Regions from separate parts of the Heyndrickxia sp. MSNUG genome, predicted to be linked through region 2. Evidence: riboswitches for the same ligand, from Rfam matches in the RefSeq annotation. Region 2 holds a riboswitch; the other holds the start of a gene.
What was found. A riboswitch is a leader RNA that binds a small molecule or an ion and turns the genes downstream of it on or off. The one in region 2 is predicted to bind preQ1.
Positions count from the first base shown of each region.

Region 1: it holds a riboswitch for preQ1, as region 2 does, so the genes downstream of both, AABM38_RS04655 (QueT transporter family protein) here and queC (7-cyano-7-deazaguanine synthase QueC) in region 2, are expected to answer to the same signal.

Region 1 is NZ_CP150978.1:943,814-949,953, reverse strand. It holds gene AABM38_RS04685 (pirin family protein) at 1-582, opposite strand, end outside; gene AABM38_RS04680 (hypothetical protein) at 932-1,081, shown strand; gene AABM38_RS04675 (hypothetical protein) at 1,271-1,411, shown strand; gene AABM38_RS04670 (protein phosphatase 2C domain-containing protein) at 1,404-2,210, shown strand; gene AABM38_RS04665 (DsrE/DsrF/DrsH-like family protein) at 2,421-2,816, opposite strand; gene AABM38_RS04660 (GNAT family N-acetyltransferase) at 3,084-3,548, opposite strand; PreQ1 riboswitch class I at 3,640-3,684, shown strand; gene AABM38_RS04655 (QueT transporter family protein) at 3,691-4,176, shown strand; gene AABM38_RS04650 (APC family permease) at 4,254-6,080, opposite strand.
Region 2 is NZ_CP150978.1:2,616,513-2,626,192, reverse strand. It holds gene AABM38_RS13165 (selenium-binding protein SBP56-related protein) at 1-166, shown strand, start outside; gene AABM38_RS13160 (hypothetical protein) at 184-816, shown strand; gene AABM38_RS13155 (VUT family protein) at 872-1,411, opposite strand; gene queE (7-carboxy-7-deazaguanine synthase QueE) at 1,431-2,156, opposite strand; gene queD (6-carboxytetrahydropterin synthase QueD) at 2,149-2,625, opposite strand; gene queC (7-cyano-7-deazaguanine synthase QueC) at 2,628-3,281, opposite strand; PreQ1 riboswitch class I at 3,338-3,380, opposite strand; gene AABM38_RS13135 (hypothetical protein) at 3,664-4,080, shown strand; gene AABM38_RS13130 (hypothetical protein) at 4,094-4,555, shown strand; gene AABM38_RS13125 (nucleotidyltransferase domain-containing protein) at 4,603-5,316, opposite strand; gene AABM38_RS13120 (SDR family oxidoreductase) at 5,353-6,120, opposite strand; gene AABM38_RS13115 (hypothetical protein) at 6,360-6,869, shown strand; gene AABM38_RS13110 (PaaI family thioesterase) at 6,944-7,438, opposite strand; gene AABM38_RS13105 (aldo/keto reductase) at 7,575-8,495, shown strand; gene AABM38_RS13100 (methyltransferase) at 8,544-9,146, opposite strand; gene AABM38_RS13095 (FAD-dependent oxidoreductase) at 9,513-9,680, shown strand, end outside.

The DNA of each region.
Region 1 (6,140 bases), 1.7 Mb from region 2:
AACATATAGAAATGCATTGTACCCCTCTGGAAGCTCGTAAGTGAAGTCAGCTCCTTCAGATAAGCTTATTTCAGCAAGTGCAAAAGGCACTAATGGTTCAAGCGGTCCTTTTACCCCAGCGGTTTCGCCTGAGTACACCTTAACGGAGCCGCCTTTAAACTGGACGATTGGGGCGGTTTCAGAATACACATTCTGATAAGAGGTTTTTGTACTCTTTAGCTCTTTAGGAAGGTTCAGCCATAACTGCAGTGTATGAGCAATGTCGTCATCAACTGCCTCTTCTGCATGTCTCGCTCCAGACCCGGCATTCATATATTGAATATCCCCAGCCTCAAGAATGCTGTGCCCGCCGTGATTATCAATATGTTCAAGCCTTCCGTCTATCACATACGTTATCGTTTGAAAACCACGGTGTGGATGATCGGAAAATGTCCCGCGCTTGAACCAGTCCTCTGCCATCAGGATAAATGGATCCAATTCCCGCCATCTCTGTGGATTTAAAACAAGTCCCATTTGGACATGCGGAAAATCCTTTTCTTCATATTGTACTGTCCAATGATCTTTAATATCTCTTTGGAACATGATTTACCCCTCCTTTGTCGGCCCTGTCCGATTCTTTTTAGTAAACATCATGAGATAGCTAGCTTATTAACTCTTCCATCATATTATAATTTATATTGCTTACTTTTAGTAAGTTAAAGCATGATTGGTTGGTTGTTATAAAGAGTAATGATTAAATTCCAGCCTCCATATCTCAGCTCTCCGTTTTCTCTCTTTAGTAAAATCTATCTTATTCCAACAAATCAAAGTTCGGATAAATAGACTAATAATATAGTTCAAGATGTGGTCGACAATTCAAGTAAGTTTGTCTTCACAAAATAAAGGGTAGTTACTCTTTAAGCAACAATCAAATAATAAGGAGCTGTTATTCATGATACTAAAAAAGAAACTATTAGCAAGCGGGTTGGCACTAAGTGTGATTTTAGGCGGCCTTACAGCATGTGGGGATGGCGTTGACCAGGATAATGGCCCAAGTGATGGCGAACAGCAAGATGAAATGGATGATGAAAACGAAAATTAATAGTCTTATAAAATAAAAAATAAGCAGGGAGCTAAAATAATTATTTTAGCTCCCTGCTTATTTTATTAAGAACCATTGACATCACGTGTTTAAAACTCCCTGGTTTAGGGAGTTTTTTTATAATTATGATATCTTTTAAGCTTACATTATATTATAATTTTAGAAATATTTTGAAAAGGCGTGATTGTAGTGGAGGATTGTTTTGTTGGCAGCAAGCATGCTGGCGTGATTCAAATTTCTGGTTCGATTATCAATCAGCGTGTCAGCCATACTGTTTATGGTGTTTGGCACCCCATGAACCAAAAGGCGGTTTTATATGGATATGAATAAAGTTTATGATTTTAGCTGGGTAGGAAGCCAGAAGACTTTTGTCGATACCATAAGCATTGAACCATTTGGCCAAGTTGTTGTTGGCCGTTACGGAGGGAATTCCTCTGCAGGTCAATACAAGAATGAGGACGCCTGCTTGTTATGGATTGATGAAAAACAAGATTGGGAGTTTGTCATTCTTTTGGATGCCCATAATTCCGCCGAAAGCGCAGAATTGGTTGTCAAAACCTTTGAACATCGAAAAAATGAGATAAAAGATTGTTTATCTCTGCAGCCAGAGCAAGCATTCATAAGCCTGGAAAAAATGGTGCTAAACCTATTTCGCAGCAAAGAATTTATGGCTGAATGCAGTAGAGTTAAAGGAGAAACCGCCTGTTTGATTGCATCAAGGAAAGGCAGATACTGCTGGTGGTTCTCGGTTGGCGACTGTATTTTATATTTACATCATCCTGAGTTAGCCGCCTTCGGTCAGCATCAAGTAAATCAAAGGCAATTCTATGAGTGGATTGGACAGGTGAACACTTTTGAGATGCCGGTCCCCTGCTACAGCACGGGCAGAAAGGAACTGCGGCATGGCATTAACCATCTTTTGCTGACAACAGACGGTTTAATAGAATGCCCTGGGGAACGTTTCTCCAATCCGCAAGACATTTTCCAGGTTTTCTCGAATTCTTCTAATGTAGAAAGTGTAGGGACTTTATTAAAAGGAATTCAGGAAAACAATGTTCGTGATAGTACGACAATTGTGTCCTGGATGGTGAATGTAACCGAGAAAGCTACGTTGGCCAGCAATCAGTAAAATCTCATACATACAGGGGTTCATTCGGGTAAAAACATTTCAAGAAAAATAAAACGGCCTTTTCCCAATAGAATATGGGAAAAGGCCGCACATGAGATTGTTCTTTCGGTCTATTTTAAAGGATATGGGTACTCTGGTTCTGTTTTAACAAAGGTACCTCATTTTATTCTCGTTACAATAGCAACAAAGATTACAAAAAGAGTTAAAAACTTAGAAAGTCAAAGTAACATCTGCATCTGTTGCAAACTCTAGGAATGTTACAGCTCCGCCTACTTCAATTCCATCAACAAAAGCTTCTTTTTCAAGTCCCATTACATCCATTGTCATTTGGCAGCCAATGAACTTAACGCCCATTTCTACAGCCATTTCAACTAATTCTGGAATAGCAGGAACGTTGGCCTTGGCAAAACCTTCTGCAAAATGTTCTTTTCCTTCAGGCATCGGAAGCTGCTTGTATGCTTCCTTATGGATTAAATTCAAGCCTTCAAATGTAAAAAACACAGCTACTTCCTGATCAGTTGCAGCCGCCGCTGTTGCGATATTAAATACTTTATAAGCATCAAATAAGCCACCATTACTTGCGATAATTGCTACTTTTTTACTCATTATTATTCCTCCTTATATTTAAAAATCATTCCTGATATTATTCAGGGATAAATTTAGTCTTGATGAACCATTTATACCATTACCCCTATTGGTATAATGATAACCTAAAAAAGAAGTGAGGTCAATCCTGTTTTTGTGTCTGTTTCTCTGTTTTTCTGAAAATCCTGCTCAAGTAAGCGGCAGACTTAAACAAGAGTTTTGACAGGGATTTTTATTGCAAAACAATCATTCTGTGATCAAGCTGTGGTTCTAGGTTCGTTCATCCCGCTATTGAAGTTTTTTCGTCATAATAAAATTAATAAACTCCATTCCTCTTACCCGCTTGTTTTGCTTTTTCACCTCAACGTATCCTTTTGAAAGAAAAAAGTTCACGGCTGTCATGCTGGCTTCTGTAGTCAGCTCCTCATATCCCTTCAAGCATGCAACTGATTCCAGTTTTTTTAAAATCGCTGAACCAATGCCTCTCGCTTGATAGTTTTTATGTGTGTATAAGAGATCAATTTCCCTCTCGGAGTTAAGGTTCCCGAAACCTGCCAATACCCCATCCACCTCAGCTGCCAATGCAAAACTGTTTTTTAGCCTGCTGTCTAAACTTTCTATACTGGAAAAGCTATTAGCCCAGATTCCGCATTGCTCTTGTGTATAATCTCCGAGGTTAACACTTAGAATCGTTCCTTTGAACAATTTCAGTAATGCAGGGGCATCTGCCGTAGAATAGGATCTAATTTCCATTTGTGAAAACTCCTTTTCTTATTATTTTCGAACCCGAAAATTATATTGTGATAAGGTCTTTTATCCTATATAATTTTAAATTGACTTCATAACAAACGTGGTTCGTAACCATCCCACGTTAAAAAACTAGGAGAGATGAAGAATGAATACGAGAACGATTGTCCGGAACGGTATCCTCGCAGCATTATATATTGCCGTTTCTGCTATTATTCAGCCATTTGGCTTCACGAACGTCCAATTCCGTGTATCAGAAATGTTCAACCACTTGATTGTTTTCAATAAGAAATATTTTTATGGAATCGTATTAGGCGTATTTTTAACGAACCTGCTCTTTTCTCCGATGGTCGCTTATGACCTTGTTTTCGGAGTTGGCCAGTCTGTGATTTCATTGCTCGTTACAATTTTCACAGCAAAATATATTAAGAGCATTATCGTACGGATGGCCGTGAACACTTTGGTTTTCACCTTCACGATGTTCCTGATCGCCATTGAATTGAACCTTGCATTCCAATTGCCGTTCTGGTTCACCTGGCTGACAACAGCTGCCGGCGAATTAACAGTGATGGCAATCGGCATCCCCGTCATGCTCGCCATCCACAAGCGCGTGAATCTGGAAAAATTGGTTTAACTCTGTTTACGATAAACATGAAAAAAGCTTGGACATTTTTTCTGTCCAAGCTTTTTTATTGTCTCCTTAGACCTTTACTATTTTTTCAAATGATAAGGCACAGTGGTGACAATTACGTTTTTTCTATAAAGCAAGAATGAACGGATTAGCAAACTAGATTGGTTATGAAGGATATTATGCCAGCCTTTCTTAGGAATAAATTGTGGTATAATTACTGTAACCACATAGTTCGCTTCACTCGCTTTACGTTGCACAGTATCAACAAATTTCGTCAGCGGATTTATAATACTCCTGTAATGGGAGTGCAGTGTAACCAGTCTGATATCGGGCTGCCATTCATTCCATTTTTCTTCAAACTTCTTTTCCTCATCTCTTTCAAAAGCAACATAAACAGCAATAATCTGATCTGCAGATAGAGATTTTGCATAGTTTAGAGAGTTTTCTACTACATGAGTTATTCCTGCCACAGGGACAATAATGACATTCCCTTCAACTGCAAGAGCAGGTTCACAGGTTGTAATCCTTAGTTGATCGCCTACCGCGTTATAATGTTTTTTAATCCGATGGAACATAAGGATGATGAGCGGCAAAAAGATTAATACCGACCATACCTGAGCAAACTTTGTCAGGAAAAACATAAGCATGACAATAAAGCTAATGACAGCACCTGTAGAATTAATGATTAATTTGGTAACCCAGCCCTCGGGTTTTTCGCGAATCCATTTAACCATCATTCCTGTTTGTGACAAAGTGAATGGAATGAATACACCAACTGCATATAATGGAATTAAATGTTCTGTTTGCCCTTTAAAAAATACAATTAAAAGTATAGAAGCCAATGCCAGAATGATAATACCATTGGAGTATCCCAATCGATCGCCTCTGACTGTAAACATCCTTGGAATAAATTTATCTTTTGCAAGATTCACTGCCAGTAATGGGAAAGCTGTATATCCCGTATTCGCGGCTAGTATTAAGATTAACGCAGTTGTTCCCTGTATGAGGTAATACATTGCATTGCGTCCAAATGTTTCTTCGGCAATCTGTGATACAACTGTTACCTTTTCATTTGGCGCAATACCATAATAATAAGCCAGGTATACAATTCCCGAAAATAGCAAGGCAAGCAACGCACCCATAGCCGTTAGAGTTTTAGCTGCATTCTTTGGAGCAGGATCTTTGAAATTAGGGATCGCATTTGAAATGGCTTCTACTCCTGTTAATGCTGAACTGCCAGAAGCAAATGCTTTTAACAACAAGAATAATGTTAATCCGGCGACTGGAGTCCCGATAGGTTCATGGAGATTTCCCGAAATATCTCCAGTAACGATTTTGTAAACACCGGCACCGATTAAGATGAATAATGCTAACACAAATAAATAGACCGGATAAGCCAAGATGCTAGCTGATTCTGTAACTCCTCTAAGATTAAGAGTAGTAATAAACAGAACAAATATAATAGCAATAAGGACATTGTAATTATGCAATCCTGGAAAAGCAGATGTTAAGGCATCCGTACCTGCGGAGACACTTACAGCCACTGTCAATATGTAATCTACTAATAGTGAACCACCTGCAATCAGCCCTGGATTAACACCTAGGTTTTCTTTAGAAACCACATATGCTCCTCCACCGTGTGGGTAAGCAAAAATAATCTGCCTGTATGAAAGAATAAGTGCTGTCAATAATATTAAAACCCCGATCGCTATTGGTACCGAATACCAAAATGCCGCTGCACTGATTGTAAAAAGAACAATCAAAATTTGTTCGGGACCGTATGCAACTGAGGATAATGCGTCTGAAGAAAGAATCGCCAATGCTTTTGTTTTATTAAGTTTCTGTTCCCCTAATTCAGTTGATTTCAAGGGTCGGCCAATTAAAAACCTTTTTATCGATGAAATCATCGATCGTCACCGCCTAGTATTAATGAAGGTATGTTTCCCAGTTGCTTTCATAAATAATCT
Region 2 (9,680 bases):
ATTTTATCCTGATGGAATCCATGGAGCTATGGTAAAAGTGAACATTAAACCTGAGGGTGGCATGGAAATAGATTCAGACTTTCTAATTGAGTTCGAAGGAATGAGAGCTCACCAAATCAGGCTTGAAGGCGGAGATTGTTCTACCGACACTTTTTGTTATCCGTGAAGCGGGAGTGAATACAATTGGAAGGTGTATTTTCATATAAAAGCCAGATGGCCGCAGCCGCTCTCCTTGGTGCATTTCATGGCATTAACCCTGCAATGGGATGGTTATTCGCAGTCTTTTTAGCCATTCATAGAAGTCAAAAACGTGTTTTGTTTTATGCAATCATTCCAATTGCCACAGGCCAAATTTTAGGAGACGGGCTTGTTATTGCCGCTCAGACATTTGCACGTTTCCATTTGCCTGCTGGCACTGTTCACTTATCTATAGCTGCATTCATCGTTATTTATGGTATATACAGGCTGTTTCGGTATTACCGCCATTTCAAGTGGGCTGGCGGATTGAATGTAGGTTATGGGCAGCTAATCCTCTGGTCATTCCTGGCCTCATCCACACATGGATCAGGGCTCTTATTTGCACCATTTATTCTTGAAGCTTCAAGCATCATGGACCTTGTGCCATTATGGATCGTGCATGAAATGGTTATGTTAACTTCCATGACTGTTATTTCCCTGTCAGTCTATCATTTAGGAATAGCCAAATTTAAAAAGTATCTAGTCAATTTCGAATTGGTCTGGGCTATTTTATTAATTGCTGTTGGTGTTTTATTATTCGTAATGGGCGGAGGTATGGGGCAAGAACATATTCATTGATTGTAAGATAAAATGACAGAAGGTGCTGAATTTTCATTCAGCACCTTCTGTCATTTTAATTTGAAACAGCTTTATTGTTGAATATATTGCTTATAGGGTTCAACAGCATCGCGCCAATTGCCTGAATGAGCGTTTTCACAATCACCTGTCCTAAGATGGCTGCAGGCACTGCTTCCCAAGGAAGGAAATTTGCTCCGATCGGGCTTAAGCCAATAACAACAAAGATAACGGAATCAAGCAGTCCCCCAACCAAACCACTATAAAATACTCTCCAGCTCATTGGCAGCTTCAGCCTTGTGTAAATTTCAGTATCTGTCGTTTCCGCTACGGCAAAGCTCAATGCGGAAGCAAATACAATTAAAAGTGTATCTCCCAGAATGTAAGATACGATAGCTGATTGTACAAGTGCTGCACCGATGAATAGATACGTCATGGCACGGCCATATTTATTCTGGACAAGGTCACGGAAAATAAATGTGGCACCAATGAGCAATGTTCCCATTGGCACAATGAACATTCCTAAGTGAAGCGGCGCAAAGGCCGCGGTTATAACATTTGCGGTAATGATCGAAATTAAATAAAAAAAGATTCTCATCTTCTACCCTCCTATTAATCTAAACTCCCCTTTTGTTTCCCCAGATGTACGTGTGCAATTGGGGCAAGACCCTGACGTTCTTCAGGTCATGGTCCATCATTGCTTTATTAACAAGCCATTCATATTTATTAAGTAAGCTTGAAACTAACTTCTCATCTTCTGCAGTAGTAATATCATCATTTCCAACCTGTAAAAAGAATGGAATTTCCGGGTACCTCATGTGGATTGTTTTGGCGTACTCATAATCAGCATCATTAAAGACAACGACCTTCAAGCTAACATTTTGGTCTGTCTGATGTTGAACACGATCAATGATAGTATCCAAAATTTTATAATCTGTAATCATTCCTGAACTTGGCGGTTTTGGGGAAAGTGTAAGTTCATCGATTTGTAAAAACCAATCCTGCCACCTGCTGCCCTGGGTCTCCAGGCAAATTTTAATGTTTTTCTCTTTTAGCAAAGCAATCAAACTAGATAAATTGGTTAAGAGAGCTGGGTTTCCGCCTGATATCGTTACATATGAAAAGCCTTCGCCGCCAAGCGACTGCAAATGCGCCAAAATTTCCTCGGCGGTCATCTGCGTGATCAGATCTTTTCCCGACCCATCCCATGTAAAAGAAGAATCGCACCATGCGCACGAGTAGTCACAGCCAGCGGTTCGCACGAACATGGTCTTCTGGCCGATAACCATCCCTTCACCCTGGATGGTGGGGCCAAATATTTCGATAACTGGTATCTTACTCAAGCTCCATCCACTCCCGTCTCGCTTCGGCATAGCTTGTAGGAGTTTCATAAAGGCGAACGAACTCCACTCTGGCGCCATCATATAGATCCTGTCTTTCTAAAAGGGCTCCTGCCATTTTTTCATAAATCCATACCACCATATTTTCGGCAGTTGTATTCATCGGAGGAAGCGTTTCATTTAAGTATTTGTGATCAAGATAGATTTCAATTTTTGATTTCCATATTTCTTTAATATCGCCAAAGTCGATCATCAGGCCGCGCTCATCGACAAAGCCGCTCAGCCCAAAAATAACTTTATAGGTATGACCGTGCAGATTCTTGCACTTCCCTTCATAAGCATGAAGGTGATGAGCAGAATCAAAGGTGAACTCCTTGCTGACAAGCACACGTTTTGAATGATATTTTAACTGTTCTCTCTTAATATCCTGATCTATTTTTTGTAGCTGCTCTACAATACGAAAACCGAACATGATTAAACAGCTCCTTCCAGGAACTCATCGAGCCCCTTTTTTCTCAATAGACAGGCCGGGCAGACTCCGCATCCGTCAGCTATGATGCCGTTATAACAAGTTAAGGTTTTGGTTCGGACAAAATCAAAAGCACCCAATTGATCTGCGAGCTTCCAAGTCTCCGCTTTATTCAGCCACATTAAAGGCGTGTGTATGACAAAATTCTCGTCCATCGAAAGGTTCAATGTGACGTTCAACGACTTAATGAAAATATCCCTGCAATCCGGGTATCCGCTGAAGTCTGTTTCACAAACACCAGTCACGATGTGTTTGGCATTTACCTGGCTTGCCAGCACACCTGCAAAAGACATAAACAATAAGTTTCTCCCTGGTACGAAGGTTGACGGCAAGCCTCCATCTTCCCCGTCCTTCACTTCTATTTCATCTCTTGTCAGTGCATTAGGTGCTAACTGATTTAACAGACTCATATCAAGAATATGATGTCTGATTCCGAGTTCTTTCGTTATTTCTTTCGCGCAATCAATTTCTGTCCGGTGCCTCTGGTTATAATCAAAGGTTACCGCTTCTACTTCTGCAAATTGCTCCTTCGCCCAGAACAAACAAGTGGTACTGTCCTGGCCGCCGCTGAAAACAACTACAGCTTTTTCATTTTTCATTCTAAAAATCTCCTTTTAAACGGAAAAAAACAGCACTACTAAGACAGCAGTACTGTTTATCCTTAGTTTTTTTGAGAGGGTAGCTAGAACCTCTTCCGTAAAGACGGATTTATATGATTTTGAACTAATTTATTTTATCATACATTTTATAATTGGGAAGCTTTTTTTATTCTGAATTTCTTTATATTTTCTTATTTCAACTGTTTTTTCTAAAAACCCCCTCCTTTCAACACAATATTGGAAAACAACAATTAAAAGGGGTGGAGTCTGAAATTTTTCTATTTCGTACGGGAAAAAATCAGCCAAATTACTATTGAAAATGGAGAAGTGTTGAAACACTATTGGATCCATTCTGCATACATTGAACGTGAGGTGATATTTGATGCCGGAATGGATTGTAGTATTCTATCCAGTGAATTTTTTATCAGCATACGTTTTGTATATTTACCTTTACAATCGAAGGAAGCAAATCGGTTTTCATTTGGGGATGAATATCGCCATGGTTGCCGGGGGAGGAATGGCACTTGGTACCGGGCTCATTTTCATCAATCTTTATCCATTGTATTTTCTTGAGGCTACCCTTGTTGCAGTGATAATTGGAAGTCTAACTGGCATCTTCTTTGGCAACCTATTTGACTACCAAACCTTATTGACCGGGTATATTAACGGACTAATGATGGGAATTATAGCTCCAATGATCGGAGCAGCTGCCTCTGAGGGAATTCTTTTCTTGTTGATGATCGAAATATTTATCATAAGCAGCTTTTGCTTAGTGGCTGCCTTTGCCTACAGGGGTTAGATGGAGGTCTCCAATGCAAATCATCTTAATTTCTACCACTTTTATTAATGTTGCCTTCGGTGTTTGGCTATATTTTGTACTGAGTAAGTCCAAGTTATTATTCAACGACAGGTTTGGCTATATCTCGGTTAAGACTTCCAGCAGCACATTAAGTCTTGTTGCCTCTTTGAACCTTTTTTTGCTTTTTCCTGCTGAATTTGAAATAACTGGTCTGCTCAATCTATTGCTGGGAATAGGAATAGGATGGCTGTTTGGCTCGCTGTTGAATGCACAAACATTGATAGCGGGAATTTATAATGGCGGAATTGGTGCGATTATGGGTACAATGGCAGGTGCGGTTGTCATGAATCCCGCTATTTGCGGGTTGCCTTCAACGATTCTTTCAGAACAGCAAATCATTATTTTCTTTGCACTGTTAAGCATATGTGTCCAAGGAATAACTGCATTCCTGCTTCTATTTTCTTTCAGGGCTTGAATTCTCATAAATATAAAGAAAAAAGCAGCCTGCTTGGCTGCTTTTGTTTACTTTATCGAAAACCCTTCAAATAATTGACCTCCAAACGGTTCTAAAATGGAGTCTGCAAGTTCGACGACCTGATTTTTTTCTCCATTTTTATAATAGTTGTCAAAGGCTTGAACAAAACAGTTTGCAAAGTGTGGATCAAATTTGGTTAATTCCCTGAACATCCATTTTGAATTTCCAATCCAATGTTTATTTGTCCTTAGCACAAACTCATGTAAAAGATCAGCCAAGGCATTTGCAATAAAGAGTTCTTCAGCTCTTTTTGTTGAGCCGATGAAATCATCAAGTGTATCTGTAATAATATAGCGCTTCATTTCAATCTCTTTTTCTGTCCACAATTCAGGCCCATTTTCGATTATGACTGCTGCTTCCTCTCTGATCGCTGGCAATATTTCGCTGTCCTTGAGAACTATTCCTTCAGATACCATCCTTGGCAAGCTTGGTCTTGCCCTTTTAGCATCATTTTCGAAAAATATTTTATACGAATGGAGATTATGGACAAAAACCTCTACTGGCCAGCCAAATGTTCTTAATGATTCCCTGTAAGGTGACTTCACTTTACAATCAAAAATCACTATATCTAAATCTGAGGTTGGTGTTGCTTCCCCCCTGACTACACTGCCTGCAAGCAGTGCGGCATCACATAATGGGAAACGATCTTTAATAAATCTCTTTGCAGCCTCGATAGGTGCCGGTATGATTTGCGTATCCATGCTTCTTTCCCCTCTAATCCCACATTAAATAATTCATTATCTTAAAAATCCACCTTCTGAATGAAGAATTTGACCAGTAATCCAATCAGCCTCTTTACTTGCCAGGAATTTAACCAGTTTTGCTGCGTCCTCAGCCTTTCCTACTCGCCCAAATGGAAACCTCAGCAACAGTGCTTTTTTTGTCTCTTCATCCATCCATCCTGTGTCGGTTGGGCCTGGATTGACAGCATTTACGGTTATGCCCCTTGAAGCCAATTCCGCCGATAAAGTTATCGTCAATGCATCGATTGCTCCTTTTGTTGTGGCATATGCAAGCTCTCCTGGCATGGGACCTTTAAATTGTCCCGATGTCATGTTTATAATTCTTCCGCCAGTACCTTTGTTAAACTTCCTTGCAAATTCAATGCTCAAGAGTGTTGTGGCCCGAATGTTGACTAAATAATGCCGGTCCAATTCTGCTGGTGTCAGATTGGTAAAGTCATTGCTCGTAGAATAGGCCGCATTGTTCACCAAAACATCCGCGTGTCGCCCAACTAAAGTAAGTGATTCAATAAGCTTTTGTGGTGAGTCCTCCTTGGTCAAATCCAATTCCATACAGAAAGATTTCACACCCATCTTGTCAAGTTCATCTTTTAGTTCCTGTGGTTCTTCATTCAGCATACCCCAGGGCATTTCTTTGTCATATTCAGTCCAATAAGTAAAAAATATATCAAAGCCTGCAGCTGCCAGCTCGCGACATATTGCAGCACCAATACCCTTCAATCGGCTGGCGCCAGTAACAATTGCGACTTTATTCTCTCTCAAGCTATTACCTCACCTTCAAAAAAACAGATTGTTATCTTAATTATTATAAAACTGCCATACTTTGTCGATACGAAAATAAGGATTGAGCAAACTGAACAATATGATAAGTAGCCTGGATGCATTCGATTGAACAGGACATTGTTGAAGGTGATTATTTTTGGAAAAGGATGAATGTTTCATATAAAGAAGCGAGTGGTATTTTACTAAAAAGAACAGACATGAAAAGGAGGATATTTTGAATGCCTTTTTCTATAAGATATCTGGCTATTCCCCTCAGTTTGACTATCCTGATCGGGTCAGGCTGCAGCAGTGAAGATGCAGAGCAAAGTGCAAAACAAATAGAAGAAGAAACAAAAAACGCAGCTGCAGTAACAGGTGAAAAAACAAAAGAAGCAGCGGAGAAAATTAAACAGGAAACACCAGTAATCATCCAGAATATGAAGGATACTTATAAAAAAAGCGAGCAAGAAGTTAAAGACAGTACTCTTCAAAAAGGTGATAACGCAATCGTCCAAACGGATGCGTATCTGGCGCTGACTCCAGAAGCTTATGACGAATTATATAAATTGATAGAGGTAAACGACGTTGATGGTGTTGATAAAATCGTGAGTGAAAATCAGGTGAAAGAAATTAAACAAGATAGTGAAGTTGAAATCCTTGAAAGAGACATACGCCGTACGAAGGTAAAAATGAAAGAATCTAGTGATGAAGGATATCTGCCTACTTCTTTGTTAGAACCCGTAAAATAATAGAGGATCAGAAAACCCAGAATGTAATATTCTGGGTTTTTTGGGTTAATCTACAAAAACATAACAACTACAGTCTAGTTATGCTGCTCCTTTGCCGTAAAACTGCTGGGCATCACAACAGCAACAACCTCTCCCCTTGCGCAAAGCATATCTCCTGCAAATACCTCTGTTTCTACTTTAAATTTCTTAGGGTGGATTTCCTGTACAGTGCCAATTGCTTTCAAAACAGTACCATGCGGAGTCGGTTTCAGGAAATCAACGTGTAAAGAAGCAGTTACAAATCTAGGCGGTTCCGCTGAATCCCCTGGCTCATGTCCATTCTTCCTGTGCAGTGCCAGAGCCGCTGAGCCAGTTCCGTGGCAGTCTACCAGTGACCCAATCAGCCCTCCGTAAACATAGCCTGGCAATGCCATATGCTCTGGTTTTGGAGCGTAAATCGTCATCGTTTTGTCTTCAAGCCAGCCGGTTCGAAAGTGATGTCCATGTTCATTCATTCTGCCGCAGCCATAGCACCATGCAAAGTCTTCAGGATAATCATCTTGTATTGCTATCAACACTTTCTCTTCCAAATTCATTCCCCCTCTTTCAGTATCCCAATCTTTAGTAATTCTTCTTACGATGGCAGAATCCTTTAAAATTCGTAAAGTTTCAGCAATAAATGAACTCATGTTATGATTGATCTATATACTTTTACGAGGTGATAGGATGAAGTACAGAAGGTTAGGAAAAACGGATTTGGACATATCGGTCGTTGGGATTGGTACGTGGCAGTATGGAGGTGAATGGGGAAAGGAATTTACTCAATATGAGGTCGATGCCATCTTAAATAAAGGCAGCGAAACCGGAATCAATTTCATTGATACTGCAGAGTGCTATGGAGATCACCTATCTGAATCACTGATTGGGGACTATCTTAGCCGGAGCAAGCGTGAAGAATGGATTGTGGCTACGAAATTCGGTCACCATTTTCACAATAATTTTGACCGGACTAGACATTGGAGTGCAAGCGATGTACTCTCTCAGCTAGACGCATCATTAAAATCCTTACAAACGGAATACATAGACCTTTATCAGGCCCATTCCTGTACTGATGAAGAATTTAACAACGATGAGCTCTGGACGATGCTTGATAAGCAGGTACAGGCAGGGAAAATACGTCACCTTGGAATCTCCCTCAGGTCGAATGAAGAAAGCTACCAAACAGATCACGCATCTAATGTAAATGTGGGAGCTATTCAAGTTGTTTATAATCGGCTCGATCGAAAGCCTGAGGATAAGATTTTTCCTTCTAGCGAAAGGCAAAATCTTGGAGTGCTTGCACGGGTCCCGCTTGCCAGCGGTTATTTGAGCGGTAAGTACAAGCCAGGTGCCGTTTTTAGAAGTGACGATGTTCGTTCAAAGCATGATTTTGAAGAAACAGCGAGTCTTTTAAAGCAAGTTGAAGAAATAAGCCGGACGGAAGTACCCCATGAAATACCGATGGCTACCTGGGCGTTAGCTTGGTGCTTGAAACATTCTGCCGTAACAGCCGTAATTCCAGGGTGTAAATCTCCTGAGCAGGTTGAATTGAATGCGAAAGCAGCCGAACTGGCAAATGATGACCATCCGCAAAATACAAGAAAATAACAAACCTAGCCTCAGTAACAAATACTGGGGCTAAGTTATTTTATACCTTTATTCAAAAGACAGGCGGTACACCAAAAAACGCTCATTCGGATTCTGGTCAGGCAGATTATATTCTTTTACCATCGTAAAAGGGCTCTGTGTTTCCAGATAGTAAATATAATCCTCTGATGGGTAGTATAAGATAATATCTACTTCCCTGCTGTTTTCCTCGATAGAAAGCAAGATGTTTTTAACCACACTCATAAAAATTTGTACCGAAAAAGGATTGAAAAAATAAAAGCGATTTTCTGATGGCCTGATTTTATATTCCTCAGCCAGACTGCAAACAAAATGAATTTTTTCTTCTCTGTTTCTGTGATACTTCAAATACCGATCTTTATTTTCAATTGCTTTGTAATAAAAAGCCTCATTCATTTCGATTCCAATTACATTGGTGTTAAAAAGGTAATTAAGAAAGAAGTTTAACCTTCCCTTACCGCATCCAAAATCGACAATTGTGTCATTTGCATTGAGATGAAAATCCTTGAAGAAAGATTCCAATGCGGCATAAGGTGTTGGTTCATATTTGTGGTAATGCAGAGACGTATTAAAACCTTTCTGATCTCCAGTCGTTCTGACATTCAGTATCTTATCAAAATGTTGTTCTAACATAAAAAAACTCCTATCAATGGTTAGGTAGGATAGCCTCTACCGACCTCTTAAAAACTATACCACATAAACAATTTGGTAGTTGCTGCAGCTTAACTCCTATGCTGCCTCAGCGCTTTCTGTCTTTAGCGGCATGTAATTATTCATCTGGGAATCCATGCATTTTCGTCGTTTATTTTCCATCCTATATCTTTCTGAAACTCTTTTATTATGTTTGAAAGTCTTTCCTTTCTACATCCCATTAGGTAAAATTATCCCTATTATGTTAGTAATATTACTATAAACTCTTTATTACTGCATGATAGATAAATCAATAAAGGAACATTAAAAAGCTAGAGTTACATAGAGTGTGTGTGCGGGGGTTTGGGGATGTCATTAAACAATATAGAAGGAAAAAGAGCCATTGTCATTGGTGGAAGCATTGCTGGGAAGCTATCAGCAAGGGTATTATCTGAGTTTTTTGAAGAAGTGATTGTATTAGAAAAAGATCAAAAAATCGACAGTAATACCTTACGCAAAGGAGTGCCACAAGGATCT